Regions from separate parts of the Sphingomonas sp. BL-S-05 genome, predicted to be linked through region 1. Evidence: predicted binding sites of a transcription regulator. Region 1 holds the regulator's gene; each other region holds the start of a gene.
The links. The regulator LexA, encoded in region 1, represses DNA repair genes until DNA is damaged. The targets are predictions, from matches to a motif close to GTTCCNCNCTTGTTCT.
Positions count from the first base shown of each region.

Region 1 (7,854 bases):
CAGGAACCGTCCGGCGATGTAGGCCCAGGTCTGGCGGATGCGGAACATGCGCGCCCAGGGGACGTGGCGCTGCGGTTCGACCGGATCGGCCTCGATCCATGCCAGTTCCTCGGCCGACAATGACGCCTTTTCGCGCGGCCGACGATAGAATGCGAACCACGCCGCCAGCCAGACGATCGACAGCGCGCCCGTGACGAAGAACGCCGCCCGCCAGCCAAGGTCCAGCGTCACAACGATAAATGGCACCAGCAACGGCGTCAGCAACGCCCCGACATTCGACCCCGCGTTGAATATCCCAATCGCAAACGCCCGCTCCCGCTTAGGAAACCATTCGTTGGTCGCGGCGATCGCGGCGGGGAAGGTGCCGGCCTCGCCCGCCGCCAACGGCATCCGCGCGAGGATCATGCCGCTGGTCGAGGTGAATGCGGTATGGAGGACATGGCCGAACGTCCACACGATCATCGCCAGCGCATAGCCGGCCTTCGCACCGATCCGGTCGACGATGCGACCCGCGACGACATAGGCGAGGCCGTAGGCGAGCTGGAAATAGAAGGCGAGATCGGCATAGCCGGTTTCCGACCAGCCATATTGCTGCGCCAGATCGGGCTTCAGCACTGCGAGCACCAGCCGGTCGACATAGGATAGCACGACCGCGAAGAACAACATCGCGCAGACGATCCATCGTACCCGCCCTGCCGGCTTGGCCAAGGGTGGCAAGGAACTGGCCGCAACTGCGGACGCACCCGCGCGATCGGGGGGATTCAGGGTCATGCGCTCTCCGATTCCACGCTCTTGGACGTGGTAGCGCTACCATGGTCGGCATGTTATGCTCGTGTCAACGCCGTCGGTCAGACGGGACGCAAAGAGGATGCCGGATGCTGAAATGGTTGGGGTGGATCATGCTGGTCGGCGCGCTATGGGCCGCCCCCGCACGCGCCGAGGATGGGTATGACCTTTGGCTGCGATACCGGCCGTTGCCAGCGGCGCAGGTGAACGCCGTTGCTGCCCGGGCGACATCGGTAGTGCGTGACGAAGCGGATCCGACGATCGAACTGGCGGCGGCGGAGCTTGCTCGGGGAATGAGCGGCCTTATCGGCCGTGCGGTTGCTACGGGGAACGTAGCAAATGGAGCCATCGTAATCGGCACGGTCAGGTCTGCGCGGATCGCGGCGTTACGGTTGCCGTTGGCGGACCTCGGCGACGAGGGGTTCGTGGTGCGGTCGGCGACGGTCGATGGAAAGCCGGTGACGGTAATAGCGGCGAACCGGCCGATCGGCGTGTTATATGGTGCGTTCCGGTTGCTCCGTATCGCCCAGACCGGCGGTTCGATCGACAAGCTGTCGGTGGTGGATCGGCCGAAGCTTGGGCTGCGGATACTCAACCATTGGGACAATCTGGATCGTTATGTCGAGCGCGGCTATGCCGGGCGGTCGCTTTGGGATTGGCAGAAGCTGCCGGGCTTTTCCGATCCGCGTTATACCGACTATGCCCGCGCCAATGCGTCGGTCGGCATCAACGGCACGGTGCTGAACAACGTCAATGCCAGCGCCGATATCCTGAAGCCCGAATTTATGGGCAAGATCGAGAAGCTGGCCGGCATTTTTCGGCCTTGGGGGATCAAGGTCTATGTGTCGGCCCGGTTCTCGGCGCCGATCGAGATCGGGGGGCTGAAGACCGCCGATCCGCTCGACCCGCAGGTCGCGGCATGGTGGAAGGCAAAGGCCGACGAAATCTATGCCCGCATTCCCGATTTCGGCGGGTTCCTGGTCAAGGCCAATTCGGAGGGGCAGCCGGGACCGGGCGATTACAAGCGCAGTCATGCCGATGGCGCCAACATGTTGGCCCGCGCGCTTAAGCCGCATGGCGGGATCGTGATGTGGCGGGCGTTCGTCTACGCCAACGACAAGCCCGAGGATCGGGTGCGACAGGCCTATAGCGAGTTCGAGCCGCTCGACGGCAAGTTCGCCGACAATGTGATCGTGCAGGTCAAGAACGGTCCGATCGACTTCCAGCCGCGCGAACCCTTCCATCCGCTGTTCGGGGCGATGCCGCGCACGCCGCTGATGATGGAAGTGCAGATCACCAAGGAATATATGGGGTTCGCCACGCACCTCGTCTATCTCGGGACCCTGTGGCAGGAGGTGCTGCGCAGCGACACCTATCGTCCGCGCAAGGGTACCACGGTCGCCAACGTGCTCGACACGCCGGTACGGCCGGGCGCGCTGACGGGAATGGCGGGGGTGTCGAACATCGGCACCGATCGCAACTGGTCGGGATCGCAATTCGATCAGGCGAACTGGTATGCGTTCGGGCGGCTGGCCTGGAACCCGGACGGCGATGCGCGCGAGATCGCGCGCGACTGGGCGGCGATGACATGGGGGCAGGCGGCGGCCGAGCCGATCGTCGCGATGATGATGCGGTCGCACGAGGCAGTCGTCGATTACATGATGCCGCTGGGCCTCAATCACCTGTTCGCGACCGGTCACCATTACGGGCCGGGGCCGTGGGTCGACGATCTGGCACGGGAGGACTGGAACCCGGTCTATTTCCACAAGGCCGACCGGAACGGCATCGGGTTCGACCGGACGCCGTCGGGCAGCAACGCCGCCGCGCAATATGCGCCGGTGCTGGCCAAGAAGTTCAGCGATCCCAAGTCAGTGCCTGAAAATCTGCTGCTGTGGTTCCATCGCGTCTCATGGGACCGGCGAATGGGGTCGGGGCGGACGCTATGGGAGGAGCTGGTCGCGCATTACGACCGGGGCGTGGCCGAGGTTGCAGCGATGCAGGCGCAGTGGGCCGCAATGGAGGGGAAGGTCGATGCGGAGCGCTTTGCCGAGGTCAGCCAGTTCCTCGCGATTCAGCGGCAGGAGGCGCAGTGGTGGCGTGATGCGTGCATCGCCTATTTCGCCGAGGTATCGGGCCGTCCGATCCCGGCCGGGGTAACGCCGCCGCCGCATCCGGCCAGCTATTACAAGGCGATACGGACTCCATGGGCGCCGGGTAACGGCAAATAACGGTGAGGCCCCGCCCGGTTGGAGAAGCCGGGCGGGGCGCCAAAGTTCACTAAGTTCACACTTGCGCGCGGTGCGTTTGCAATCGCGACTGAATCTTAACAGGCGGTTTGTAGGGGTTAGATCGCTCTCACCCTTCCACGGCGTTGCCGCTCCCTTCCTCGCCGCCGGGGAAGGGAATGGAGGTTAGTAGCGGCGGAGAAGGCCGGCGAGCTTGCCCTGTACGCGCACCTGTTCGGGGCGATAGCGCTGCGGGTCGTAGCTGCGGTTGGCGGGGTCGAGACGGATCATCGCGCCTTCGCGGCGAAAATATTTGAGCGTCGCCTCGCTATCCTCGATCAGCGCCACGACAATCTCGCCGTCGCGGGCGGTTTCGGTCCGGCGGACGAGCGCATAGTCGCCGTCGAGAATGCCGGCCTCGACCATCGAGTCCCCGGCAACCTCAAGCGCATAGTGATCGCCGGCACCAAGCAGCGCGGCGGGGACGGGCAGCGTCGCCTGTCCCTCGATCGCTTCGATCGGGACACCGGCGGCGATGCGGCCGTGCAGCGGCAGTTCGATGACGTCGTTCGCAGGCTGGGGCGTGGGGCGGGGGGCGGCGGCAGGCTTGGCCGCCGCCTTCTTGGCGACCGGCCGCTCGGGCATCCGCAACACTTCGAGCGCGCGGGCGCGATTGGGCAGACGGCGAATAAATTCGCGTTCCTCCAGCGCCGAGATCAGGCGGTGGACACCCGATTTGGACTTCAGGTCGAGCGCTTCCTTCATCTCCTCGAACGAAGGAGATACGCCGGTCGCGCGCAACCGGTCATCGATGAAGCAGATCAGCTCGTGCTGCTTACGCGTCAGCATGGGGTCCTCCGTCGGAACAGACGTGGAACCAATAGGAAACGATTTGCTTGCCGTCAAGCGAGTTGCAGGATTTCCGCCGAGTCGCCCGCATCGGCCGCCGGGGCGTGCGGCGCGCGGACGATCAGGCAATCGGAACGCGCCAGGGTCCGTAGCATCGAGCTGTCCTGGATGGCGGCGGTCGATGCCTGTCCGTCGACCAGCGTCGCCCGGAGATAGTCCTGTCGCGGGCCGTTGGCGGGGAGGGGGTGGGCCAGTGTCGCGCGAACGGTGCGGGGCAACGGATCGGTCGCGCCGGCAAGGCGTGCGACCAGCGGGCGGACGAACAGCAAGGCGGTGATGTACGACGATACGGGGTTGCCAGGCAGTCCGAGTACCGCCGCCTGCCCGAGCGTTCCCGCCAGCATCGGCTTGCCCGGACGCAGCGCGATCCGCCAGAAATCGAGGGTCCCGCCCGCCGCCGCCAGTGCCGGGCGGACCAGATCATGTTCGCCGACCGAGGCGCCGCCGGTGGTGACGAGCAGATCGCAGTCGACGTTCGTAAAGGCGTCGACCAAGGCGTCCATCCGGTCGGGCAGGATGCCGAGGTCGATACGATCGACCGGCAGGTCGCCGAGCAGACCGGCGAGCATCAGGCCGTTAGTTTCGGGGAGTTGGTCGTCGCGGATCGCCTGTCCGGCGGGAACGAGTTCGTCGCCGGTCGCGGCGATGGCGACGCGGACGCGGCGACCGACGGAAAGGCTGCCATGGCCGGCGATCGCGGCCAGTGCCGCGCGGGCGGGAGTGATGCGCTCGCCGGCCGCGATCAGTAAATCGCCCTCGCGGAAGTCGAGCCCCGCGCGACGGACATTGCCGCCACGGACGGGGCCTTCCCCCGACAGGTGCAGGCGGTCGCCGTCGCGCGTCGCTTCCTCCTGTACCAGCACGCAATCGGTGCCGGTCGGCATTGCCGCGCCGGTGAAGATGCGAGTGGCTTGTCCTTCGCCGACGACACCGGGAAAGGCGGCACCGGCGGCGCTTTCGCCGATGACGTCGAATGGTCCAGGCAGGTCGTCGAAGCGGATCGCATAACCATCCATGGCCGATAGCGGACGTGCGGGCTGGGTACGGCGGGCGACGACGTCGGCGGCGGCGAAGCGACCGATCGCGTCGGCGATGGGCGTGGTTTCGGCAAGCGGGGCGCGGCCGAGCGCAAGGACGCGGGACTGGGCTTCGGCGACGGGGAGGAGGCTCATGGGTGGGCCTTTTCAGAGGGGGCGCGTAGGCGATTTCTTCATCGGGGACTGTATCGAAGCTACTATGGAAGCCGCAAATCTATCCACAAAACTAGCCGTACCCCGGCGAAGGCCGGGGTCCAGTTGGGAAGGGTTTGCGTAGGTTACTCACGTCCCCCAACTAGACCCCGGCCTTCGCCGGGGTACGGTTTGGCTTTGGCTCCGTCCCGCATTTTCAAAGAGGTTTGGGGCGACCCAGGGTGACAAGGGGCTTCCGCGATGGATCAACCGCGCAGCCAGTCGCCCGACTTGCCGCCCTGTTTCTCAAGCAGGCACACACCCTCGATCACCATCGCCTTGTCGATCGCCTTGGCCATGTCGTAGATGGTGAGCAATGCGGTGGAAGCAGCTGTCAATGCTTCCATTTCCACGCCGGTCTTGCCTTCGGTCGCGGCAATTGCGCCGACACGGATCGCGTCGTCCTCGAACGCGAAGTCGATCGATGCCTTGGTCAGCGGCAGCGGGTGGCAGAGCGGGATCAGGTCGCTGGTCCGCTTTGCGGCCATGATGCCGGCGACACGCGCGACGGCGAGCACGTCGCCCTTCTTGACCAGGCCGTCGCGGATGGCGGCCAGGGCTTCGGCCGACATAGTGATGCGGCCGGTGGCGACGGCAATGCGTTGGGTAACCGCCTTGCCGCCGACATCGACCATATGCGCGCTGCCATCGGCATCGAGATGGGTAAGGCTCATCCGATCATCGCCCGCGTTGCCGCCTCGACATCATGATGCCGCATCAGCGCCTCGCCGATCAGGAAGCAGCGGACGCCGTGTTCGGCCATCGCGTCGAGATCGGCGCGGGTGCTCAGGCCGCTTTCGGCGACGAAGGTACAGCCGGCCGGGGCATGGCCGACCAGTTCATAGGTGCGATCAAAGCTGACCGAGAAGTCTTTGAGATTACGATTGTTCACGCCGATCAGCCGCGAGCGGAGCATGAGCGCGCGATCGAGTTCGGCGCGGTCGTGGACCTCGACCAGCACGTCCATGCCGCGTTCGATCGCCGCCGCCTCGATCTCCGCCATCTGCGTATCGGACAGCGCGGCGACGATGATGAGGATCGCGTCGGCCCCCAGCGACCGTGCCTCTGCGACCTGCCATGGATCGACGTTGAAGTCCTTGCGGAGCACCGGCAGGTCGCACGCCGCGCGGGCAGCGAGCAGATAGTCGTCGCTGCCCTGAAAATACTGGACGTCGGTCAGCACCGACAGGCAGGCGGCGCTCCCCGCCTGATAGGCGCGGGCATGGGCCGGCGGGTCGAAATCGGGACGGATCAGCCCTTTGGACGGGCTGGCCTTCTTGATCTCGGCGATCAGCGCATGGCCGGGTTTCGCGTCGAGCGCGGCGCGGAAGCCGCGCGGAGCGCTGCGTTCGGTCGCGCGGGCGTCGAGATCGGCGATGCTCGCGCGGGCGCTCCGCTCGGCGACCTCGGCGCGTTTCGTGGCGAGGATGGTGTCGAGCATCGTCATGCGTAGGCGATCCATTGGTCGAGCAGGCGGTCGGCGGCGCCGGAGTCGATGGTGTCGGCGGCGCGCTCCGCCCCGTCGTGCAGATCGGTTGCGGCGTCGGCAACGAGGAGGGCGGCGGCGGCATTGAGCAGGACCGCGTCGCGATACGGTCCGCGTTCCCCCTTGAGCAGCGCGCGCAGGGCGGCGGCGTTATGCGCCGCATCGCCGCCGCGGATCGCGCTGATCGGATGGCGGGGCAGGCCGGCATCCTCGGGAACGATGCGGTCGGCCATGGTCATGCCGACGGGAACGACGATGGTCGGGCCGGCACCGGAGATTTCGTCGAGCCCTTCCTCCCCCGACACGATCAGCGCGGTTTCGGCGCCGAGCAGTTCCATCGCCTCGGCATAGACGGTGGCATAATCGGGGCGGGCGATGCCGATCAGCTGGCGGGTGGTGCGCGCCGGATTGGCGAGCGGCCCCATCAGGTTGAAGATCGTGCGGCGGCCGATGCGGCGGCGGATCGGGGTGATGCGACGCATCGCCGGATGGTGATTGGCGGCGAAGAGGAACGCGATGCCGATGTCGTGCAGGCTCGATTCGGCCATTGCTCCGGCGACGACCATGTCGAGGCCGAGCGCCTCGAGCGTGTCGGCGGCGCCCGCCTTGCTGCTGGCGGCACGGTTGCCATGCTTGGCGACGGGGACGCCCGATGCGGCGACGACGAGGCTGACGGCGGTCGAGACGTTGAGCGTGTGATGCCCGTCGCCACCGGTACCGCAGACGTCGATGGCACCGGGGACCGGCGCGATCGGGATCATGCGTGCGCGTAGTGCGCGCGCCGCCTCGGCAATCTCGATGCTGGTCTCGCCGCGGATGGCGAGGTCGGTGAGGAAGGTGGCGATGGCATCGTCGCCGACGGTGCCGTCGAGGATCGCGGCAAAGGCTTCGGCCGCGCTCTCGTGGCTAAGCGGGGTCGATGGATCGGGGAGCAGGGTCGTGACGGTCATGCCGGCATCGTCGCAGGCAGGCCCGCGTCCTTCAGGAAATTGGCGAGCATGGCGTGGCCATGTTCGGTGGCGATGCTTTCGGGGTGGAACTGCACGCCGTGGATCGGCAGGTCGCGGTGACGGAAACCCATGACGCTGCCGTCGGACGCGGTGGCGTTGACGGTCAGGCAGTCGGGAATGTCGGTGACGATCAGCGAGTGATAGCGGGTGGCCGTGAAGGGCGAGGGCAACCCTTCGAACAGGCCGGTACCGTCATGCTCGATCGGCGA
Region 1 covers NZ_CM145499.1:1,590,790-1,598,643, reverse strand. Annotated here, with positions in the region: gene ACZ1JS_RS07335 (MFS transporter) at 1-666, opposite strand, end outside; gene ACZ1JS_RS07330 (alpha-glucuronidase family glycosyl hydrolase) at 876-3,014, shown strand; gene lexA (transcriptional repressor LexA) at 3,198-3,860, opposite strand; gene ACZ1JS_RS07320 (molybdopterin molybdotransferase MoeA) at 3,914-5,092, opposite strand; gene moaC (cyclic pyranopterin monophosphate synthase MoaC) at 5,356-5,823, opposite strand; gene trpC (indole-3-glycerol phosphate synthase TrpC) at 5,820-6,596, opposite strand; gene trpD (anthranilate phosphoribosyltransferase) at 6,593-7,585, opposite strand; gene ACZ1JS_RS07300 (anthranilate synthase component II) at 7,582-7,854, opposite strand, start outside.

Region 2 (7,854 bases), on a different replicon from region 1:
GGCGGCGAACTGGTGTACCGGCATCGATTGCCGACAAGGCTTTGGCATTGGACCAATGCGGTGGCGATCATCGTCCTGCTAATGAGCGGGTTGATGATCTCGAACGCCCACCCGCACCTTTATTGGGGTGAGTATGGCGCGAATTTCGATCAGCCGTGGTGGTCTCCGCCGCGCTTTCCGGGCTGGGCAACAATCCCCTCAACATACAATCTGGCGCTTGCTCGCCACTGGCATCTGTTCTTCGCTTGGATTCTCGCGTTTGGCCTGCTTGCTCATCTGGTCATCAGTCTGGTCAACCGGCACATCCAGCGTGACCTGACGCTACGGCGCAGCGAACTTGCTCCTTCCCACCTCTGGCAAGACGTGAAGGATCATGCGCGCCTAAAATTCCCCACTGGTCAAGAAGCGCTCCGGTATAACGTCCTACAGAAGATCGCGTATATTTCGATCGTATTCGTCGTTATCCCGCTGCTGATCCTGACCGGGCTGAGCTTGTCTCCCGGATTCAACGCAGTCATGCACTGGCCGCTCGATCTTTTGGGCGGTCGCTCGTCGGCCCGCTCTCTGCATTTCATTTGCGCTGGTATCATAGCTGCGTTCATCGTCGTTCACCTGACTTTGGTGCTACTGGCGGGTCCGATCAACGAGGTCCGTTCGATGTTGACCGGCTGGTTCCGAGTGCCACCCGATCCCGACAAACATATCGCCAAGCTCAAGCGGACCTTGGACACGCAATGACAACGATTCTCACACGCCGCGCTCTTGTCGGCAGCCTTGCAGCCGGCGCCGGCACGATACTCTCAGGCTGCGACCGTCTAGGGCAAAATGAGCAATTTCGCGCGCTCCTCGCATCCGGCGAGCGGGGCAACTATGCCTTTCAGAGGCTATTGCAGGACCGGACGGCGCTAGCTGAGGAGTTCGCTCCTTCGCAGCGCTCGCCCGTTTTTCGAGCGAATGGCACCCGGATGCCGGGCGGAACCGATTATGCACGGCATCTTGCCGTCAACTTCAACGATTGGCGGCTGGTGGTCGACGGCGCTGTCGCTAACCCGCAAGCCTTTTCGCTCGACCAGATCAGGGCGATGCCGACCCGAACCCAGATCACACGTCATGACTGCGTGGAGGGCTGGAGCGCGATCGCGAAATGGCACGGTGTGCCCCTAAAGCTGTTGCTGGATCGCGCAGGTGTCAGTCCGCAAGCCCGTTTTATCGTGTTTCATTGTGCCGACCCACAGACCAACGGGACCATGTACTATGAATCGATCGACCGGATCGACGCCGTTCATCCGCAGACGATCCTGGCTTGGGGGATCAACGACCAGCTGCTTCCGGTCCAGAACGGCGCGCCGTTACGTCTCAGGGTAGAGCGGCAGCTCGGCTATAAACACGCGAAATATGTCCAGCGGATCGAGGCGGTCCCAAGCCTTGCCGGCATCTATGGCGGCAAGGGTGGGTATTGGGAGGATGCTGCAGGATATGAGTGGTACGCAGGACTCTGAGAGATCGCGATCACACGATAAATTTCTATGCTGGCGGTGGTTTGGACGTTGAACGTGTCCGACATTCCGCCAGCGAAAGCTGACATTCCCGTTTCACCATCCCAAACGGGACGATCGTAGCCAGCGCGGTTCGACGGGTTCGGTCGTAAACGTATATCTGCGCCCGTTCAGTGCGCCGCCCGCCGTTCGCGAAAACCTTCCTTTCTGACGACCTCGCGGGCGGGCCATGACGACAACGCATTTCTGCGGCCCGCCGCTTGTCAGAACTGTTCTGGAAACCTGCTTCGCAAAAGCGCTTGCCGGCTACGGGTTTGGAGAGCCCATTGGCACGGAGCGTGAGCACAACGCCCCGTTTGCAAGCAGCGCCGGATGATGGCGAGCACACTGGCAGATAATTCGAGCAGGACGCTCCCCGCCAGTGGCAGAAAGCGTGAGCAGGAAATCAGGCTGTTTGCGAGCACACGCCGCTACGATTGCAAGCGCCTACAGCTATTCCGCACGGTTGCGCCAGTACGGCGCGAAGGATGGGCGAGTGATGAAGCTGGCAGCGGCCTGCCGGCAGGCAGGCTATCGCTATTGATCTCACCGCGCGATCGGCACCTGATCGATCCGCGTGGTCCAGGACGGGCTCTTGAAAGCACGCTTGGTGTCGTAGCTCTTCTGGCCAAAGCCCTCGGAGGCAAGCCGCATCGTGTTGCGGCCGAACCGCCCGTTGAGCCCGTCGATCGCGGCGAGCAGGGCAGGGGATCGCGGATCGGGCACCGCGAACAGGTCGGCCTGGTGCGCGGTCATCGGCTCCAGCCCCTCGAGCATGACGCCGCACTTGGTGTAGACGCCGCCAGTTTCGTACATGACATCCGCCATGCGGCCCGCCATACCGCCGATCACGCGCGGATCATTGGTCGCCGGCGACAGCCGCGCTATGCGCGAGGCGGACGGCGCGTTGGGCTTGAACCGGCTTCCGTGGGCAAAGGCGATCAGGCGGGTGGCAGCGAGATCCTGCGCGCGGATCTTCTCGGCCGCGCGGACCGCGCGGCGCACCATCGCCTCGCGCAGCGCCGCGACCTCGCGCACCGGCTCACCGAAGCAGCGGGTCACCGCGGTCGCCTTGGACGGGGGCGGCTCCGGCTCGAAATCGGTGCATTCGACGCCGTTCAGCTCGCGCACGAGCCGCTCCAGCATCACCGTCCCCACGTCGCGCGCGACCTCCGGGGGGAGGGCGGCAAGATCGGCCGTCGTCCTGACGCCGAGCGGTCGCAGCCGCTCGGTCATCGCTCGCGCGATGCCCCAGACCTCCTCGACCGGCCATTGCGCGAACAGGCGCCGCCGCAGCTCGATGTCGTGCAGGTCGACCACGCCCTTCCAGACCTTCTCCGACGCCTTGGCGAGGGCGTTGGCAACCTTGCTCAGCGTCCGGGTCGGGCCAAGCCCGATGCGGATCGGCAGGCCCGTCGCACGCTTGACGGCCGCGATCACGCGGTGCGCGGCCGCCACGTCGCCCAGGCCGTTCGGGAGCACCGGCAGGCGAAAGAACGATTCGTCGATCGAGTACACCTCGACCGTGCAACTGTGCTCGGCGAGGACCTGATTGAAGCGACGATTCATGTCGGCATACAATTCGTAGGAACTGCTGCGGTATTGGATGCCATGCTCGCGGACGATATCACGAATCTTGAACATCGGCGCACCCATCTTGATGTGCAGCGCCTTGGCCTCCTCGGAGCGCGCGATGGCGCAGCCGTCCCCGTTACTCAGCACGATGAGCGGTTTATCGCGCAGCGACGGGTCGAATACCCTCTCCGACGAGCAATAGAAGTTGGAGACGTCAGCGATCGCCCACATGGCGGTCAGCCCTGCAGGTTGCGCACGGAGGCGCGGACGACGCCCCACACTTCGACACTCTCATCCGCGATCACCGCGTCGTAGCGCATCCGCGCGTTGCGGGCCTCGAGGACCGGCTTGCCGTCGCGCCAGACCAACTGGCGGATCACGAAGCCCCCGTCGACCACGGCGATGACGATGCGGCCGCTAACCGGCGTGGCGTCGCGATCGACCACCACCACGTCGTCATCATAGATTCCAGCGTCGATCATGGACTGTCCGCTGACCCGGAACACGAAGCTGGCGGCGCGGTCGAGGCGCAGCAGCGCCACGAGATCGATCGCGGTTTCCTCCCAGTCCTGGGCAGGCGAGGGGAAGCCAGCGCCGGCCGCGCTCACCACCCTCAGGCGAAACGCTGGCGGCAGATCGGCGATCGGCATCGGTTGGGACAGGGGAATCACACACGCGGACATGCGCGCATGATATGCTGGATAAGAACATGAAGGGAACGAGATTTTCCTTTTGTTCTCATTTCGCATGACTCATAGAGTCATGGATGCCGATCCGCCCCGAAAACCGCTGGCTGTACCCGATCGACTGGCCGCTGCTGTCGGACCAGATCCGGTTCGTGCGGGCAGGAGGGCGCTGCGAACGCTGCCGGCGACCGCATCTTCGGCACGTCGCGCATCTGGGCGATGGGCGCTGGTGGGATAGCGAAGCGCGATGCTGGCGATCGGGAGAGGGGCGACGGGTGAAGGTCGGCGACCTCTTCGCGCTCGACGTCGTGCGGATCACCTATGTCGTGCTGGCCTGCGCGCATCTGGATCATGATCCTGGCAATAGCGCGCCGCGCAATCTCGCCGCGCTATGCCAGCGATGTCACATGCTCCACGATGCCGAGGAGCATCGCTGGCAACGCTGGTGGAATGCGTTTCGGCTGCGCGCGCTGCAGGATCTTTACGAAGATCCGCGACACGCTCGCGCGCGAGAACGACGGCGCGGCTAACTCGCGACTGACTGGCAAGCCTTAGCTGCGAAAAAGCCACGTCAGTCTCTGCAAGAACGATGCCGGAAATCTGCTAAGCCATTGATTTAACATAAGATATATTATCGAACAAAACAGGTGTAAGCGCTAAGTACAAATGGCACCAGCCCGCTAGATAGAAATGGCACTCTGCGGTGCTATCGGCGGGTCGCCGGTGTCATAGCCGTTCTCGGCAACGAGGACGCGCATTGTATGACGGTGCTGGCGATGAGTGCTGCTGAGATCACCCGTTTCGACACGCTGATGCGGCTCGACCGTGGCGAGATCCGGGTCGCGGACGCGATGGAACTGCTCGGCCTTGCGAGGCGGCAAGTGTACCGGCTGCTGGGCCGACTTCGGGAGGACGGCGCCAGCGGCCTGGTGTCGCGTAAGCGAGGACGCCCTAGCAACCGGCGCTACAGCGACGCTTTCCGCGCCGAGGTGGTTTCGCTAGTGCGCGAGCACTACGCCGACTTCGGGCCGACGCTGGCGCGCGAGTACCTCGCCGAGCGCCACGGCATCGGCCTGTCGTGCGAGACCCTGCGGCGCATCATGCTGGAGGCCGGGCTGTGGCGGGACCGTGCGGCCAAGCGCCCTCGCCCGTACCAGCCGCGCTACCGGCGCGACTGCCGCGGCGAGCTCATCCAGGTCGACGGCTCCAAGCACTGGTGGTTCGAGGGCCGCGGTCCGCAATGCACGCTCCTAGTCTTCATCGACGATGCCACCAGCGAGCTGATGCACGTCGAGATGGTCGAGAGCGAGAGCACCTTCTCCGGGACTGTCAGGAATTTTGTGCGGGAGGCCATAGGATGGAATGGAAGGGACCATCGATATGGCAATCGACAAGGACGTTTTGGACCAGCTTCTGGCTGGTCGTGACCCGCAGGAGCTGTTTGCAAAGGACGGTCTGCTCGACGAGCTGAAGAAGGCGTTGTCGGAGCGGATGCTGTCGGCTGAGCTCGACGATCATCTGGAAAGCGAAGGCGCCGCAGGCACCATCAACCGGCGCAACGGGTCATCGAGGAAGACGATGCTGACGGGCACGTCGAAGGTGACGCTGGACGTGCCACGCGACCGGGCGGGGACGTTCGACCCGAAGCTCATCGCCAAATACCAGCGCCGTTTCCCCGACTTCGACGACAAGATCGTCTCGATGTACGCGCGCGGGATGACGGTGCGCGAAATCCGCGGGCACCTCGAGGAGCTGTACGGGATCGGCGTCTCGCCGGACCTGATCTCGACCGTCACCGATGCGGTGCTGGAGGCGGTTGCCGAATGGCAGGGTCGGCCGCTCGACGCCTGCTATCCGCTGGTGTTTTTCGACGCGATCCGGGTGAAGATCCGCGACGAAGGGTTCGTCCGCAACAAGGCGGTCTACATCGCGCTGGGCATTCAGCCGGACGGGACCAAGGAGGTGCTCGGCATCTGGATCGAGCAGACCGAGGGGGCCAAATTCTGGCTGCGCGTTATGAACGAGCTCAGGAACCGCGGCGTCGCCGACATCCTGATCGCCGTCGTCGACGGCCTGAAGGGGTTCCCGGAGGCGATCAACGCTGTCTTCCCCGAGGCCATCGTCCAGACCTGCATCGTCCATCTGATCCGCAACAGCATGAGCTTTGCGTCCTGGAAGGAGCGCAAGTTCATCGCCCAGGCGTTGCGCGGCGTCTACCGTGCCGAGACGCCCGAGGCCGGCATGGCTGCGCTGGAGGCGTTCGAGGCAGGCCCCTGGGGCCAGAAACACCCGGCCATCGCCATAAGCTGGCGGCGACACTGGGACCAGGTGATCCCGTTCTTCGCCTTTCCCGAGGGCGTCCGCCGGATCATCTACACTACGAACGCCATCGAGGCCCTGAATTCGAAGGTTCGCCGTGCCGTCCGTACCCGCGGCCATTTCCCCGGTGACGATGCCGCGATGAAGCTGTTATATCTCGTGCTCAATCACGCGGCGGACGAATGGAAGCGCCCACCGCGCGAATGGGGTGAGGCCAAAAGTCAGTTCGCCGTAATCTTCGGTGAGCGCTTCGTCATCTAATGACGGTAACCGGCCTCCCGCACAAAATTCCTGACAGTCCCCCTTCTCCTACATGCGCGCCACCCGGACCTATCTCGAGCGGCACGGCAAGCCGGTGGCCTTCTACACGGACAAGCACAGCGCCTTCCGCAACAACACGGCCACGGCGAGGGGTGATGGCATGACCCACCTTGGCCGTGCGCTCGACCGGCTCAACATCGAGCTGATCTGCGCGAACTCGCCGCAGGCGAAGGGACGCGTCGAGCGGGTCAATGCGACGCTGCAGGACCGCCTCGTCAAGGCGATGCGGCTACAGCGCATCTCCACCATCGACCAAGCCAACGCCTTCCTCCCCTCCTACATGGCGCAGCACAATCGTCGGTTCGCCAAGGCGCCGTTCGACCCGCGCGACCTGCACCGGCCGCTGGCCATCCACGAAGACCTGGAGGCTGAGCTGGTCTGGCGCGAGCAGCGCACCGTCACCGGCGCCCTCACCTTGCACTACAACAAGGCCATGTTCATCCTGGAGCCCTCGCCTGCGTCGCAGGCGCTCGCGCGCAAGAAGGTCGACGTGTGCGAGTACCCGGACGGTCGGCTCGAGATCCAGCACGAGGGCACGGCTCTACCCTATCGCATGTTCGACAAGATGCGCCGGGTGAACCAGGCTGCGGTGGTCGACAACAAGCACCTCGACGTGGCGCTGGCGCTTGCCCGCACCATCCAGCAGGCTCAGCCGCACCACGCTAAACGGAACAACAACGAGCCGGCGCGCACCGCACAGCCTGTTGGCCTGTTCAAGGCGCCCTGCCCGGCCCCATCCGGCCCAAAGCTGGATCGTCGCACGCTCGGTAATCAACGGCTCAAGCGTGGTCCACGCCTCTCCAATGAGGAGCTGGTTGCGCGCGGCCTGGGCGAGTACGCCCGCTAGCGTCCGAAGCCGGCCACACGTTGCCGCTCATGATCTCCGATCCGTTTTCAATTGCGGACGTCGGGAAAGGCGGGTGGTCGCAACTGGGCGGCGTTATACCCTATATCGGCTCGATGAAGATTACCTTTGATGCGCGGCTCGCCGGTCTGCCGGTCCGGACCGCGGACGATGTGCGCCTCGGCGACTCCGTGAGCTACGACGGCCTGATCAAGGTGTATCTAGGGCATGGCAAGGTCGGGAGCCTGCTACTGCCGCAGCAGGTCTTCGTCGCGCTGGGCGGACTGCGTTTCTACCAGCCCAGCTTCTTCGGACCGTCGACCATGACCTTCGACATCGAGCCCGGCGTACATCGTGCGACGTTCAACGTGGACGTCGGCGATCCGCGCACCACGCGGGCGGCGCGCCTGATGGTCGCGATCCGTTCGGACGGACTAGTTCACCGCTACGCCGACGGCGCGCAGCTCTACCGGTGCCGGATCCTTGCACCTCGCCGGCTGCTGCAGCACGCCACCGGTCGCGCCTTTCCACGCCAGGACGGCGACTTCGACCTCCAGCTGTTCCACGTCACGAA
Region 2 covers NZ_JBVFVS010000003.1:35,705-43,558, reverse strand. Annotated here, with positions in the region: gene ACZ1JS_RS18445 (cytochrome b/b6 domain-containing protein) at 1-738, shown strand, start outside; gene ACZ1JS_RS18440 (molybdopterin-dependent oxidoreductase) at 735-1,499, shown strand; gene ACZ1JS_RS18435 (Y-family DNA polymerase) at 2,082-3,341, opposite strand; gene ACZ1JS_RS18430 (LexA family protein) at 3,347-3,760, opposite strand; gene ACZ1JS_RS18425 (hypothetical protein) at 3,877-4,326, shown strand; gene ACZ1JS_RS18420 (helix-turn-helix domain-containing protein) at 4,558-5,223, shown strand; gene ACZ1JS_RS18415 (IS256 family transposase) at 5,177-6,376, shown strand; gene ACZ1JS_RS18410 (transposase family protein) at 6,429-7,283, shown strand; gene ACZ1JS_RS18405 (hypothetical protein) at 7,313-7,854, shown strand, end outside.
Region 2: the regulator LexA is predicted to act here: its motif matches at 3,815-3,830, upstream of ACZ1JS_RS18430 (LexA family protein).

Region 3 (7,854 bases), 780 kb from region 1:
GTCGCGAACAGCCCATGCGGTGCGCCGTCATATTCGATCAGTTCGGCATTCGGCAGCGCCTTCGCCAGCGCGCGGCCGGTCGCGTCGATCGGCACGGTCTGGTCCGAGGTGCCGTGGATGATCAGCGTCGGCACGGTGATCGACGGCAGGTCGGGGCGGAAGTCGGTGGTCCCGAACGATTCGGCACAGGCCAATGTCGGCTTGAGACCCGCGAGCATCGCCGTGTTCCACGACAGGTCGAGCACTTCTTCGCTGACCGGGCTTGTGATGAAGCCGACCCCGTAGAACTGGTCGAAGAAGGTGCGGAAGAATTTGGGCCGATCCGCCTTGATGCTATCGGCGATTTCCTGAAGCTGGTCCTGCGGCATGCCATCGGGATTGTCGTCGGTCTGCAGCATATACGGTACGACCGACCCGATGAAGCCGACCCGGCTGACGCCCTTGCCGTCATGGCGCGACATATAGCCCGCGACCTCGCCCCCGCCCATCGAGAAGCCGATGAGTGCCGCATCGTCGCTGACGCCGGTTTCGGCCATTACATCGGCCAGATCGTCGGACAGGCTGTCGTAATCATAGCCCGACCAGGGCTGATCCGACCGGCCGAAACCGCGCCGGTCATAGGCGATGACCCGATATCCGGCATCGGCCAGCGCCATTGCCTGTGGGTCCCAGCTATCGGCCGACAGCGGCCAGCCATGGATCAGGATGACGGGGCGACCCTGTCCCCAATCCTTTACGAACAGGTTGGTACCGTCGCGGGTCTTCACATAGGGCATCGATCAATCCTTGTCCGGGAATGGCTCGAACTGAACGACCGACATGCGCGCGGGTTGCCTGTCGCCGCGCCTTCGTACGGCGCATCAACCGCGTGGAACGATCCCCAGTATCGGCGAAGCGGGTCGGCCGCGCTCGGCATCCTGCAACATCACCGAGTAGCGCTCCGCCATTTCGCGATGGACGCGGCGTACTTCCGGGAGCAGCGCGTTGTCCGCGCGTGTCCGGGCCTCGTCCAGCCGGCGGCGGTAATATTCGGTATTGTCGATGATCGACATCGGAACCTCCTGACGGTCCGTAGTTTGCCGATCGAACAATATAGCAAGATGGAAATCGGGTCGCTGACATACGTTAAGCACGGCTTTGTCGCGCACCGACACATCAACCTGGCGTCACGAAACTGTCGAGCACCCGCTTCGGTCCAGCGCTCTCGAACTGTACTTCCAGCTTGTTACCCTCGATCGTCTCGATCGTGCCGTAACCGAATTTCTGATGGAACACGCGTTGCCCGGTCGACAGATCGCTGCGCCCTTTATTGCCGAGGCTGATCGCGCTTGCCCGTGCCTCGACCACTCGCGACGGAGTGGTGGTGAAGCTCGACCCTTGCGATGCGGCGCGCTGCCAGCCCGGACCGCGCCCCGTCCCGCGCGCGACGTCGGCGAACGGGTCGGCCCGCTCGCTCCAATTGGCACGCCACAGGCTCTCGCCACCCGCCATGGTGGTTTCCGTCTCGATATGCTCGGGCGGAAGTTCGCCGACGAACCGCGACGGCAACGACGAATTCCACTGACCATAGATGCGACGATTGGCGGCATGGAACACCACCGCCAGCCGCCGCGCGCGGGTGATCGCGACATAGGCGAGGCGACGCTCTTCCTCCAGCGACGCGGTGCCGCCTTCGTCGAGCGAACGCTGCGACGGGAACAGCCCTTCCTCCCAGCCGACGCAGAATACGGTGTCGAACTCCAGCCCCTTGGCGGCATGGATGGTCATGATCGTGACCTTCGGCTCCTCCGCCGACGCCTCATTGTCCATGACCAGCGAGACATGTTCGAGGAACGCACCGAGCGACTCATATTCCTCCATCGCCCGGACGAGTTCGGTCAGATTCTCCAGCCGCCCGGCGGCCTCGGCGGTCTTCTCCGCCTGATACATGGCGGTATAGCCGCTTTCGTCGAGCAACTGCCGCGCCAGTTCGGCATGGGGCAGGCTCTGCGCCATGTCGCGCCAGCGTGCGAAGTCGCCGACCAGACGCCCCAGCGACTTGCGCGCCGCGCCGGTCAGTTCGTCGGTGTCGAGGATTCGCGCGGCGGCGGTCATCAGCGAAGAGCCGGTAGCGCGGGCAAAGCGGTGGACGGTCTGCACCGCCTTGTCGCCCAGTCCCCGCTTGGGCACGTTGACGATCCGTTCGAAGGCGAGGTCGTCGGCGGGCTGGTTCACCACGCGCAGATAGGCGAGCGCATCGCGGATCTCGGCGCGTTCGTAGAAGCGGAAGCCACCGACGATCCGGTACGGCATGCCGATGCCGATAAAGCGTTCTTCGAACTCGCGCGTCTGGTGCTGTGCGCGGACTAGGATCGCGAACTGGTCGAGATTCTTGCCGTCGCGTTGCCCGCGTTCGATCAGCTCGCCGACGCGGCGGGCTTCCTCGGGTCCGTCCCACACACCGATGACGCGGACCTTCTCGCCGACATCGGTTTCGGTCCACAGCGTCTTGCCAAGCCGCCCACCATTATGCGCGATCACGCCCGATGCCGCGCCCAGGATATGCGGGGTCGACCGGTAATTCTGTTCCAGCCGGACGATCTTCGCGCCCGGGAAATCCCGCTCGAACCGCAGGATATTCTCGACCTGCGCACCGCGCCACGAATAGATCGACTGGTCGTCATCGCCGACGCAGCACAGGTTGCGGCGTTCCTGCGCCAGCAACCGCAGCCACAGATACTGGACGCTGTTGGTGTCCTGATATTCGTCGACCATGATGTAGCGGAAACGCTGCTGATATTGCGCCAGCACCTCGCGATGCGTGCGCAGGATCGTCAGCACATGCAGCAACAGGTCGCCGAAATCGCAGGCATTTACCGCCTTCAGCCGGTCCTGATATTGCTGGTACAATTCGCCGCCGCGTCCGTTGGCGAAGCGTTCGCTTTCGCCCGCATCGACATCGGCCGGGGTCATCCCCTTGTTCTTCCATCCGTCGATCAGCCCGGCCAGGCTGCGCGCCGGCCAGCGTTTCTCATCGAGGTTCGCGGCGACGATCAATTGCTTGAGCAGTCGCAACTGGTCGTCGGTATCAAGGATGGTGAAGTTGGATTGCAGCCCGACCAGCTCGGCGTGCCGCCGCAGCATCTTGGCACCGATCGCGTGGAAGGTGCCGAGCCACGGCATCCCCTCCACCATGTCGCCGACCAGCCGCCCGACGCGCTCGCGCATCTCGCGTGCGGCCTTGTTGGTGAAGGTTACCGACAGGATTTCGGACGGGTACGCCTTGCGGGTATAGAGCAGATGCGCCAGCCGCGCGGTCAGCGCCGCGGTCTTGCCGGTGCCTGCGCCCGCCAGCACCAGCACCGGGCCGTCGGTAGTCAGCACCGCGTCACGCTGCGGTTCGTTCAGCCCGCGCAGATAGGGCGGATCGGCAGGAGTGGGAACAAGCGACATCGCCGAACAGGTAGGGAACGAAGCCCGACGCCACAAGCAATGAAATTGTTTCGGAACCGTCATCGTCCTGCCATCGACGGTTCGCTGCGTTGCAACAATTTCGGTCTAGCAGCGCGTTGCCGGCGGACGGCGGCGTCCGATTCGTGGACGACTGCTGCCGCGACGGGCACCGAATTCGCAGGAGCTACCATCATGACCATTCGTATCGTCGCCCTCGCGGCGACCGCTTTCGCGTGTCTGACGTCCGTCGCCCATGCCGAGGAGCGCGAAACCGTCTCGGCTCGCGTGTCCTATGCCGGACTGGACCTGACCAAGGCCGAGGACCGTCGCGTGCTCGACGCGCGTATCGACCGTGCGTCGCTCAAGGCCTGTCGTTCGAACGTGCTCGGCCTACGTCGGATCGCCGACGAAAACCGCTGCCGCGCCGAAATGCACCGCGACGGCCAGGTCCGGGTCGCGCAGTTGCAGCCGGTGACTGTCGCCAGCGCGAAGTAAAGGGTGCGGTTCGCCACCCCGGCCCCGGTGCCGGGGGCGGCTATATGAATAGTTGCGTAGCGTTGCGTGTTCAGGAAACCTTCTTGCGCAACGGTGCCAAATCGTTAGGCGGGGGCATGACAAGCCTCCGCCCAATGCTGGCCCATCGCCGCATCCTGATCGCCAGCCTGATCGGGACCTCGGTCGAATTCTACGACTTCTATATCTATGCGACCGCGGCGACCCTCGTCTTCGGATCGCTGTTCTTTCCGTCCGAAAGCGCGTCGGCGCAGTTGATGGCCAGCTATCTGTCCATCGGTCTCGCCTTTGTCGCGCGGCCGCTCGGAGCGGTCGTGTTCGGCCATTTCGGCGACCGGCTCGGCCGCAAGTCGACGCTGGTCGCATCGTTGATGCTGATGGGCGGATCGACCCTGCTCATCGCGTTCCTGCCGACCTATGCACAGGTCGGTTGGGTGGCGCCGCTGCTGCTGTGCACGCTGCGGTTCGCGCAGGGTCTGGGGCTGGGCGGCGAATGGGGTGGGGCGGCATTGCTCGCGGTCGAGAATGCGCCGCCCGGCTGGCGCGGACGGTTCGGCATGGTCCCGCAACTCGGCGCGCCGGTCGGCTTCATCGCCGCCAACGGGCTGTTCCTGCTGCTTGGGCTGACCCTGTCCGAGGCCGACTTCCTCGCCTGGGGCTGGCGCCTGCCGTTCCTGTTCAGCGTCGCGCTGGTCGGGCTGGGTTTGTGGGTCCGGGTTAAACTTACCGAAACCGCCGCATTTGCGCAGGCGCTGGCGCATGAAGCGCCGCCGAGCGTCCCGATCGCCGAACTGGCCGACAGTCACTTGCGCGCGACCCTGGCCGGCACCTTCGGCGTGATCGCCTGCTTCGCGCTCTATTATATCGCGACGACCTTCGTGCTCGGTTACGGCACCACCACGCTCGGCTATTCGCGCGGTGCGTTCCTGCAGACGCAGCTGGTCGCGATCCTGTTCATGGCGCTGGGCATTGCGCTTGCCGGCTGGCTGTCGGACCGTTCGACGCCGACGCGGGTGCTGGCGGGCGGCTGTATCGGCGTGGTGCTGGCGGGTGGCCTGCTCGGGCCGATGATCGGCGGCGGATCGTTGTTCGTCATCGGGGCGTGGCTGTCGTTCGCGCTACTGATGATGGGCTTCGTCTATGGTCCGCTCGGCGCGTGGCTGCCCGCGCTGTTCCCGGCGCGCGTGCGCTATACCGGTGCGTCGATGGGGTTCAATATCGGCGGCTTGATCGGCGGCGGCCTGACCCCCAGCATCGCCCAGGCGTTGTCGATCGATTACGGCCTGTGGTCGGTCGGCATGGTACTGGCCGGGGCGGGGGTGGCCAGCCTGATCGGCCTCGCGCTCGTTCCGCGTGCCCGCTGACGTCAGCCGGTCCGGCTGACCCGGCTCGGTTCGGCGTTCGGTTCGACGCCGACCGGATCGGGTACCGGCAGGATGCGGTTGCGCCCGGCATCCTTCGCGGCATAGGCGGCGCGATCGGCGCGTTCGAGCAGGCTGTCGATCGTGTCCGCCGGTTCCAGCACCGCCAGCCCGGCGCTGATCGTCACCGCCGGCAGATGCGAGGAGGTTTCCGACAACGCCGTCCGCACTGTCTGCGCGCTCAGCCACGCCCCGCGCAGCGTCGTGCGTTCGAGCAGCGCGACGAACTCCTCCCCGCCCAGCCGGCCGACCGCCGCGCTCGCGGGCAGGCGATCGGCGAGGATCCGGGCAAAGGCGCGCAGCACCGCGTCACCGGTGGCATGGCCGTAATTGTCGTTGACCCGCTTGAAATGGTCGAGGTCGAACAGGATCGCCGCCAATGGTTGCTGGCGCGCGCGGGCATCGGCCATCATCGCCTGTGCCCGCCGGTCGAATCCGCGCCGGTTGGCGATGCCGGTCAGCGGATCGGTCTCCGATTCGGCGATCGTCCGCCCCATCGCCCCCTGCACGACCAGCAACAGCGCCAGCAACCCGACCGTCACGATCAGCACCCCGCCGACCGATTGCGACAGCAAGGCATAGCTGCTTGCGGCATAGGCGATCGGCGTCGCGCCGGATCCAAACGCCGCCGCGAACAGCGGCTTGATGATGAAATAGGTTGTCATCAGCGCCAGCGCGATGCCGAGCGCCAGCCATAGCGGGTCGCGCCGCCGCCGCACCGCGTCGACCGCGATGAACGTCGCCAGCGCGGATCCGGCCATGAAGGGCGACTGGAACGCCAGCTCGTACCACAGCTCGTTGCGCGGACCGTCCCAGATCGCCGCCCGCAGCAGCGTGCCGCACAGGATCAGCAGCGCAACCGCCCGCCATGGCCGCCGCCGCCCCGCCATCAGTGCCAGCCCCGGCAGCAGCATCGATATGCTGACGAGGAACGATCCGTAGCTGAGCATCAGGAACGGCGTCGTGAACGGCGTCAGCCGGACGCCCAGTTCGCTGAGCGGCGTCAGCCCGCCGATCAGGTAGGTCAGCGCGAAATAGGTGACGTAACGCTGTCCCGGATAGGACAGGCGGATGATCGCGAATGTTACCGCAAACAGGCCGGCGACGACCGCATTGACGATCAGGGCATAGACCGCACTATCCATCCTTTCTCGTCCGGTACCCGTCTTTGCCTCGTCTGCTAGCGATCTTCGCCGCGAACGCGCCGGTCCGTCAATCCCCGTCGTTCATAGCAAGTCGCAATAGCGTTATCTTGGCCTTGCCATAGACACGCTCGGCATCGACCGTGAAGCGGGGCAGCTCGATCGGCTCGGCCTTGGCGGTTTCGATGCTGACCCAGGTCGCCGGCCCGATCCAGCCGAGCCGCGCCAGCTTGTCCGCCGCCACCGCGCCGGCGCCGCTGCCATAGGGCGGGTCCATCATCACCACGTCGAGCGGACGCGGGGCGGGGCCCAGCGCCAGCACCGAGGTCGCGCGCACGTCGCCGCCCGCCGCGTCCAGCTTGGTCAGATTGGCGCGCAGCGCGTCGAGCGCCGCCCGGTCCTGTTCGACGAACAGGCACGTCGCGGCACCGCGCGACAATGCCTCGATCCCCAGGGCGCCCGATCCGGCGAACAGATCGGCGACCGCCAGTTCGTCGAAGCTGCCGACCCGGCTGGCCAGCATCGAAAACAGTGCCTCGCGCGTGCGATCGGCGGTGGGACGGGTCGCATCGCCCTTCGGCGCGACGATCGGCCGGCCGCGCCACATGCCCGATATGACCCGCATCAGCGCTTGCCCCCGCCCGGACGGCCGCCTTTGGGCTTACCCTTGGCGGGCTTGTTCGAGGGCGCGGCCTTGGCCCAGCCGGTCGGCTTGCGCTTCGGCCGGTCAACGAAGCTCGCCCGGTCGGCATCGGCCGCCTGTTCGCGCGTCATCCGCTTTTCGACCGGGCCGCGTGCGGCGTCGCCGCGCTCGACGCGTGGTTTGCGAGCGACTCCGTCATAGCCCGGCCGATCGGCATGGGCGGCGGCACGGCGCGTGCGGGCATTGTCGGGCCGCTCGCCATAGGCCCGTCGGTCGCCCAGTCCCGGCTGACGCCGTTCGGCGGGCGTCTGCCCCGCCTGGGTCAGCGGATCGAAGCCGTCGCGCCGTTCGACCGGGCGTTCGGTCGCATGGGTGCGCGGACCGACCCGGCGCTGATCCGGGCTGCGCGACCGATCGCCGAAACCGGCACGCTCCGGCCGCGTGCCGAAGCTGCGCCGTTCGGCGTCGCCCTCTGGCCGCGAACCGAAACTACGCCGTTCGCCATCGCCTTGCGGACGTCCGCCGAAGCTGCGCCGCTCGCCGTCCCCCTGCGGCCGGCCCGGACCGTCGCGGTCGGGACGGCGGCCGCTAAAGCCCGACCGTTGCCCGTCGCGTTCGGTCCGGGGTCGCCGTTCGTCGAAGCGCGCCGTCGCCACCGGTTCGGGACGCGGCAACGGCGTCGCGCGCTTCCATGCCTTCAGTG
Region 3 covers NZ_CM145499.1:811,824-819,677, forward strand. Annotated here, with positions in the region: gene ACZ1JS_RS03520 (alpha/beta fold hydrolase) at 1-776, opposite strand, end outside; gene ACZ1JS_RS03525 (hypothetical protein) at 861-1,052, opposite strand; gene ACZ1JS_RS03530 (ATP-dependent helicase) at 1,156-3,432, opposite strand; gene ACZ1JS_RS03535 (UrcA family protein) at 3,625-3,927, shown strand; gene ACZ1JS_RS03540 (MFS transporter) at 4,044-5,309, shown strand; gene ACZ1JS_RS03545 (GGDEF domain-containing protein) at 5,312-6,511, opposite strand; gene rsmD (16S rRNA (guanine(966)-N(2))-methyltransferase RsmD) at 6,579-7,133, opposite strand; gene ACZ1JS_RS03555 (pseudouridine synthase) at 7,133-7,854, opposite strand, start outside.
Region 3: the regulator LexA is predicted to act here: its motif matches at 3,436-3,451, upstream of ACZ1JS_RS03530 (ATP-dependent helicase).

Region 4 (7,854 bases), on a different replicon from region 1:
ACGCCCGCACCGCCCGCCTGCCGCGCCAGCGCATCGATACGGACCGCATCGTCCGGCCGGCGGCGCTGGAAAAGCGCCATGTAGCCTCGACGGCCATAGACCGCCTTCAAATCCTCCAGCGCTGCCAGATTCTCTTCGTCCGCCTCGTGCGGTAGCAGGAGGGCGATCACGCCCTCGGACCATGGTTGCAGGTCATGCCAGTGAAGCAGGCATGCGCCCTTCCCCGCCCGGGTCTTGCCGACCGTCAGCAGCCGCGTGATCCGCGACCAGGCAGGCCGGTCGGTGGGATAAAGCAACAAGCGTCGTCCGCAGGACAGGTCGACACGCGCTCCCGCGATCGAGCGGACGCCGGTCGCCTTTTGCGCTTCCCAGGCGCGGACCACGCCACCAACCGTGCCGATGTCGCTGACACCAATCGCCGGGTAGCCGAGCAGCGCCGCGGCCGCGAACAGCTCTTCGGGTGACGAGGCGCCGCGCAACAGCGAGAAGTGCGTCAGCACCTGCAGCTCGACATAATGGGTCATCCAAAGACCCCGTGCATCCACCACGACAGATCGCCGGTTTCGTCCTGGAAGCCGTCGCCACGCCGGAAGACCCAGTAGCGCCCTCCCTCCTCGTCCTCGACACGGTAATAGTCGCGCACCGCCCAGACCTCGGCGTCACGTCGCCACCATTCGCCGTGGACGCGTTCCGGCCCATCCCCGGCCACGATCTTATACACCCGCCCTCGCCACTCGAACCGGCGAGGTGGCTGATCCGGCATCAGCGCGATGACGCGCGCGAGCGGCTCCGGCCGGCTGAACAGCCGGATCGGTCGTTGCCACTTCGGCCACCTGCCGGGCATGCCATTCGGGTCCGAGCGGGTAACGGCTCGCTCCGGCACATGACTTTCGATGGGCGCGATCCTGAAGACGGCGTGCGGCCCGATCCTGCCCGCGATCACGTCGACCAGACGCGCTGGGTCCCGCACCAAGGTGTCGCCTGCGAGGACCGCGCCGAGATCAACCGCGTCGAGCGGTTCCGTGTGAGGTGCGACCAGCCAGAACTGCTCAAGCCCCATGCCGGGATCGATCCGCTCGATCCGTAGCTTCAACAGGCGCAGAAGGTGCGGCACTTCGCGGGTTGGTCGTGATGTGCCGATGGCGACCACCTGCTCGGTGCCGTCGACGCGAATGCCCGTCAGGCGCAAGGCGCGGGCCCCCAGCCCCCGCGCCTGCAAAACCGTCGCCAGGTCCTGCAACAGGTCACCCATGACCTGTTCGATCGCCTCGGCCGTTCCGATCGGCTCGAGGAGGCGCCGCTCGACGACCGGCACCTCTACGTCTTCCACGGGCGTAATTGGCTCGGCAACAGCGCCAAGCGCCTGATCAAGCCTCGTGATCGTTGGCAGACCGAGCCGACGCGCCAGCGGCCCACGGGCGACGGGCAGCAGATCCGCGATGGTCTCGAACCCAAAACGCTTCGCAGCGCTTAGTGCACTGGGCGTGAGGCGCAGCGCCATGATCGGCAACGGCGCGATCGCATCCGTGACCGCGCCTGGCGCAACGCGGATCAGCTCGGTCCGGCCAAAGCGCGCGAGCGCATGCGCGGCACCGGAGGTCTCGGCGACCGCCACCCGCGCCGCGAAACCTGCCCGCTGGCAGAAGGCGAGCAGCCGCCTGCAGAACCGCTCCTCACCGCCATGTAGGTGGGCGCAGCCCGTAAGGTCGATCCAAAGACCATCGCTAGGCGTGACCGCGACGATTGGTGACCAGCGTCGCACTGCCAAGAGCGCCAAGCGGTCAAGCACCGTGGCATCCGCCACCGGGTCAGCCGGGCGGAAATCGAGGTCCGAGACGAGGGCGCGCGCATGGGTTGCGGCCATGCCGGGATGCACGCCAAGGGCGCGCGCGCCATCACAGGCGGCAACTACCTCTTCGCGTCGACCGACCTTCCCGATCAGCGCCAGCGGTGCGTGTTCAAGCGGCTTGGCAGCAGGCACGCTGATCCGCAGCGCCGGTGTCGTCGCCTTATAGGGATGACTGGCTGCTTCGGATCGACGCCCGAGCTCGCGCATGGGTGGTTGCGCGTGGGTCGGCAGGCCAGCGATCTGCGTCTCGACATCAGCGCGCGATGGCATGCCTTCGCGTGCCCAACGCGCACCAGGCCGCCAACCGCCGCCCCGCGGCACCGAACAGGCACCCGGATCGTCGTCTACCGGCAGCGTGAGGACAGGCCGGTCAGGCTGCCGCGAGGCGAACCGTTCCAACCGCCTTAGCCTGTCGATGGCAAGGTTCGGCAGGAACAGCGAGACGACCCGTCTCATCGCTGGCCTCCACAATCAGCGAGAAACCCTCGCCCCCGCGCTGACGCGCGCATTCCACCGCCCATCGCGCGCGTCCCACCCCCGCGACGCCGAGCCGCTCGGATGGTGCCGCGCCGATCCGCCAGCGCGTCCACGCGGCCGACGGCTCGGCAAGCGGATCCGCGTTGAGGCCGCGTCGTCGCCTGAGCAGTAGGACTGGCATATCCGCTTCTGCCGCGACCAGCTGCAGTCGGCGGGTAGCGACCATCGAGATCTTCGCCGCCTCTCCTACGATCACTGAAGGCGTGCCGTCGCGCACCGCGTCTTCGATCACCGCCAGGAGCGCCGCGTCATCGCGCGGCTGCGCATAGATCACGCTCGCAGCGGGAAGCCCGGCTTGTTCGAGTGCCGGAGCATACAAATCCATCCGGCAGCTCGCCCAGAAGACCAGTCCGCCCCGCACAGCCGCCTCACGCGCGGCGATGCCGGCGAGGAAGAGGGTCGTGGCGGCATCATCGACTAAAGCGACACTCGGCGCGCTCGCTTCATGCAGCGCGCCTGCCCGAAGCCCCCCCGCCCCGAGCCTTCGATCGATCACGTCGATGCCGAACGGCATGACCCGGTAGTCGGTCGCTGGCGTGGCGATCGTCCGAAGATCCGCTATGCCGGGTGCGGTGGAATGAAGGGCGGCGGGCATATGGGCTAGACTCTACGTGTTCCATTTATGTTCCATTACTAAGCCGCTTTGGTCAAGGTGAGATCCGCTCGCCTTACCGATTTCAGCGCGACGAAAGCCGGTAGCGTCCGCCTCCCATAGCATCCGCTTGACCCGCCCCGGTGTTGCATGTCCGTCGGTCATCGGTCAGGGTCCCGCCGTTTTTTCAACGGAGCACGAACACCATGAACATCGGCGAACTGACCAAGGGCGTAGCGACGGCAACTGGCGCAAGCGAGGCTGACGCGAAGAAGGCGGTCACCGCTGTTTTCGACCAGATCGCTGAAGCAGCCGCAAAGGGTGAGGACGTCTCGATCCCCGGGTTCGGCAAGTTTGCAGTTAAAGATCGGCCGGAGCGTCAGGGCCGCAACCCTGCAACGGGCGAAAGCATCACGATCGCAGCGTCGAAGAAGATCGGGTTCACGGCTGCCAAGGGCCTGAAGGACAAGCTGTGAGGTAAGCGGGCGTCGGCGAACCAAATCGCTGGCGCGAACGGGAGGGGTGGATGTGCAATCGGTATCGACTGACGGCGAAGCAGGCTGAGGTCGCGGCGACGTTCGGCATCCGCCCTCCCTATGAGGTCGATGAGACCTTCCCCGTCGGCGACATCTTCCCGACGGGCAAGAAGACACCGTTCTACGGCGCGGTCATCGTTTGGGATGGTGCCGATCGTCGCATGGAGCGTATGGAATGGGGCGTTCCAACGCTGGTGCCGAGCAAGCGGGACCCGGCGGTAAAGCTGACCAAGTACGTGACGAACGTCCGCAATCTCAAATCGAGCTTCTGGCGATCGATGTTGACCACGCCGGCACGTCGCTGCCTGGTACCAGTCACGTCGTTCTCCGAATATGGGTCTGTGCCGGGTGAAGACGGCAAGAAGCCCCTTCATTGGTTCGATGTACCAAGTCGGCCTGTTTTCGCCTTTGCTGGCATTTGGCGGCCGACCGAAAGGGGCAACGCCTATGGTTTCTTGACCACTGAGCCGAACGCGGTGGTCGCACCAATCCATCCCAAAGCCATGCCGGTCATCTTGCATGACGACGATCACGATCGCTGGCTCAACGCTCCCTGGGATGGCCTGCGGGAGCTTGTCGCACCCTACCCGTCACAGCTTATGCGGGTCGGTACTGTCGATAGGCTGGTAGGAGCTGTGCATCTTATTTGACCCAAAGGCGGTCGTCAGGGACCCAGGGCCCCTTCCCACTTTCCGCCGGTCGTTCACCCGATTTCTACAGTCCTCCAAACCGAATCCGCCGCTGCATACGTGGTCGCCGCTGGGCTTGTAGTGGGGCATTGGGAGCTCCAGCTTCGATCACAGGCCGGACGCGGTGCGCGGCCCATAGGGGCGCGGGTTCGTTATTGAGCCGAACGATCTTAACTACTGATCCCCCTATCCCCTGCTCAATCGTGTAGCCGACATCTTGGCCAAACGAGATGGCAACCCCGTCGGTGATGCGCTGCCCATCTTCGATAGAGCGATCGTGTCGCCATGATAGGAACGGCGCGTCGAGCAACCCTTTTACCAACATGATTTTAATAAAAACTCTTTTTTTAATGGTGTAGGTAATCAGTCCTGTGGTATCAACGCAGGGCATGGCGCGGCTGTGCAAGCGCACCGGTGACGAACGTCGGGCGCAATGATCAAAAGGGGATGGATATGAAGGGAATAGCCTTTAAGCGTGCAACGTTGCTCCGCTTGGTTGCCGGTGTTTCGGTCATCGCGACGATCGGTCATGGCGCCGCCTTTGCTCAGGACGTTCAGACGGCAGAGCCGGCGACTACGGATCTTGCCACCGAAGATCAGCCGGTTGACGACATCGTCGTCACTGGTATCCGTGCAAGCCTCGCCAATGCGCAGGAGATCAAACGCCGCGCCGATACCGTTGTCGATGCAATCACCGCCGAGGACATTGGGGCACTTCCCGATCGTTCGATCAACGAGGCGCTCCAGCGCGTCCCTGGCGTATCGATCGATCGCTTCGCTGCACCAACCGACTCACAGCACTTCTCCGTCGAAGGTTCGGGCGTTCAGATTCGTGGCCTGACCTACACCCGTGGCGAGTTTAACGGACGCGACACGTTCGCTGTCAGTGCTGGGCGCGACATTGGCTACAACGACATACCCGCCGAACTCGCCGGTTCAGTGGAAGTGTTCAAGAACGCGACCGCCGATCTGATCGAGGGCGGCATCGCCGGCACCGTGAGCATCAACACGCGCAAGCCGTTCGACAGTAAGGAGCGTATCGTCTACCTCTCGGGTGCGATGAGCTGGGGCGACTTGGAACAGCGCGGCGAAGGATCGTTTGCGGGTCTCTTCAGCAACCAGTGGACTGTAGGCGACGGACATCGTCTTGGTCTGTTGGTGGGTGGGAGCTACTTCCAACAGCGCAGCCGCGCGGATTCTATCTTCGTCTCTTCGTTCCTGCCGCGCTTCAACGCGCCCGACGACGGCGTGGACGGTTACGCACCGGATGGCACTGATTTTCAAGGATCGCAGTTCGACGGCGTCACCTGCGACGGCAACAACCCTAATGAAGGCCGTCTCATCAACCAGGGCACGCCCTACCAGATCCGCGTATGCGATAATTTCCCTGTCCCCGCTGGCTTCGACACCGTCTATACACCGAGCGGCGCCGGCTTCCGCCAGCAAAGCTTCAACACCAAGCGGAACAGCATCACAGCTGCCGCACAGTTCGAAACGGCCGACAAGCGCCTGATGTTGACTGCCCAATATCTGCGGGCACAGTCGATTGAAAGCTGGGTGGACCGGACGGTAGAGCCGAACATCTACTACAACGACATCGGCAACACGTATCCCGCAGGCTACATTGATCAGCCGGGCTTCCCGTTCAATCCTCAGGCCAACTACACCTTTAACGATGACGGCGTGTTCACGTCAGGCACCATCGTGCGGCGCGGCAATCTCCAGGCTCGCAATACGCCGAACAATCCTTGCGTCATTCCGAACAACGGCTTCCCCTACACCTCCACCTACTGCCCGTACGAGCAGTTCGTGAATCCAGGCGGCATCAATACCTCGTCGACCAACCGCTACTTCTATTCGAAGTCGACGAACCAGGATGCAGCGATCAACGTGAAGTTCGCGCCGAGCGACCGCCTCCGCTTCAACTTCGATGCGCAGTACGCAAAGTCCGAAGCCGAGGGTACCGACGACATCGTCGACATATACACGTTCTCGAACGTGTCGATCGACCTGACCGGCGGCCTGCCTAACGTCAGCTTCGTCACTCCAGGCTTCGATACGGCAAGCTACTTTGGCAACTCGGGAAGCTGGTTCTACAACAATGCGTTCAACAACCGCTCGATCAACGACGGCGACGAGTTCGCGTTTCGTGCCGATGCCGAATATGACGTGTCGGACGATAGCTTCTTGCGCAAGGTACGCTTCGGTAGTCGTTATTCGGAGCGGCAGCAAACGGTGCGTACCAACGACTACAACAACTGGGGCTCGCTGTCGGCAACGTGGACAGATCAGGGTCCGCGCTTCGCCTCGGTGACGCCGGACGCGATCAGCACCTACAATTTCGACAGCTTCTTCCGTGGTGCCGCGAGCGTACCGAGCGTGCCCTCAATTCGCGAGGACATTCTCAGCGATCATGACGCCCTGACCGCGTTGCTGCGCAACGCAAAGGACCCGTCAGGTCAGTTCTCCTACACCCCCTTGGAGGATCGCCAGCCGAACGGAATCGGTTCGCTGATCGAAGGCTATTTCCAGCCGAATGAAGTCTACGTGAACAGCGAAAAGACGATTGCTGCCTACGCCCGAGCCGACTTCGGCACGGAGTTCGACGGCGGGGCGCGTCTTTCCGGCAATATCGGCGTGCGCTGGGTTCGAACGACCGACGAGGCCGTCGGCGCGATCAATTTTCCTCAGCGCAATCAGGTGCTGCCGAATGGGTTCGCAAACTTCGCAGAATATTGCGCTCGCCAGACGCAGGTGAACCCGAATACCGGACAGGCACCGCCTAGCTCGCAGGTTCCAGCACTATGCCGGCCCGGCGTTACGGCCGAGCAGCAGGCTGCCGCGCTGGCCTTCGCCAACGGCGCGTCGGTACCGCAGGTCGCAGCGCAGACGTTCGACGACTGGCTGCCGAGCTTGAACCTTCGGTTCGACGCCACCAATAAGTTGACGTTCCGCTTCGCTGCGTCGAAGGCGATCAATCGTCCCAATTTCGGTGATTTGCGCAACTTTGTATCTCTGAATTTTAACGGCAATACCGGCGCGTTCGAGGCGCGGGCGAGCAACCCGTTCTTGCGACCGATCAAAGCCGACCAGCTCGACCTGTCGGCCGAATGGTACTTTGCCCGTGTCGGGTCGCTGACGACCACGCTGTTCTACAAGAACGTCACCGACGTCATCGTCCAGAACAGCGGATTCAACCGCGACTTCAGCAACGGAGGGTCGAACTACGCACTCCAGCTGACCGGTCCTGCAAACGCCGACGGTTCGAGCAAGATCAAGGGTCTTGAGGTCGCATACCAGCAGACCTACGACTTCCTGCCAGGCCCGCTCGGCGGTTTGGGCATACAGGCGGCCTATACCTACATCGACGCTGGCAACGTCATTCTGTCGCCGCCCGACTTCCGTCCGTCAACCGATCCAACGCCGAACGAGGGCGACGGTAATCAGCCCCCTCAAGATATCACGGGTCTTTACAACAATCTGCCGCTTCCGCAGCTCTCCAAGCACAACGTCAACACGTCTGTCTTTTTCGATAAATACGGAGTCTACGCACGCCTAGCCTACAATTGGCGCTCCAAGTTCCTTCTGAACAACCGCGACTGTTGTTTCCCGTTCCTGCCGGTATACAGCCTTGCAACGGACTCTGCGGAC
Region 4 covers NZ_JBVFVS010000005.1:28,436-36,289, forward strand. Annotated here, with positions in the region: gene ACZ1JS_RS19540 (error-prone DNA polymerase) at 1-524, opposite strand, end outside; gene ACZ1JS_RS19545 (Y-family DNA polymerase) at 521-2,305, opposite strand; gene ACZ1JS_RS19550 (ImuA family protein) at 2,220-2,981, opposite strand; gene ACZ1JS_RS19555 (HU family DNA-binding protein) at 3,185-3,454, shown strand; gene ACZ1JS_RS19560 (SOS response-associated peptidase) at 3,505-4,164, shown strand; gene ACZ1JS_RS19565 (hypothetical protein) at 4,229-4,609, opposite strand; gene ACZ1JS_RS19570 (TonB-dependent receptor) at 4,657-7,854, shown strand, end outside.
Region 4: the regulator LexA is predicted to act here: its motif matches at 3,000-3,015, upstream of ACZ1JS_RS19550 (ImuA family protein).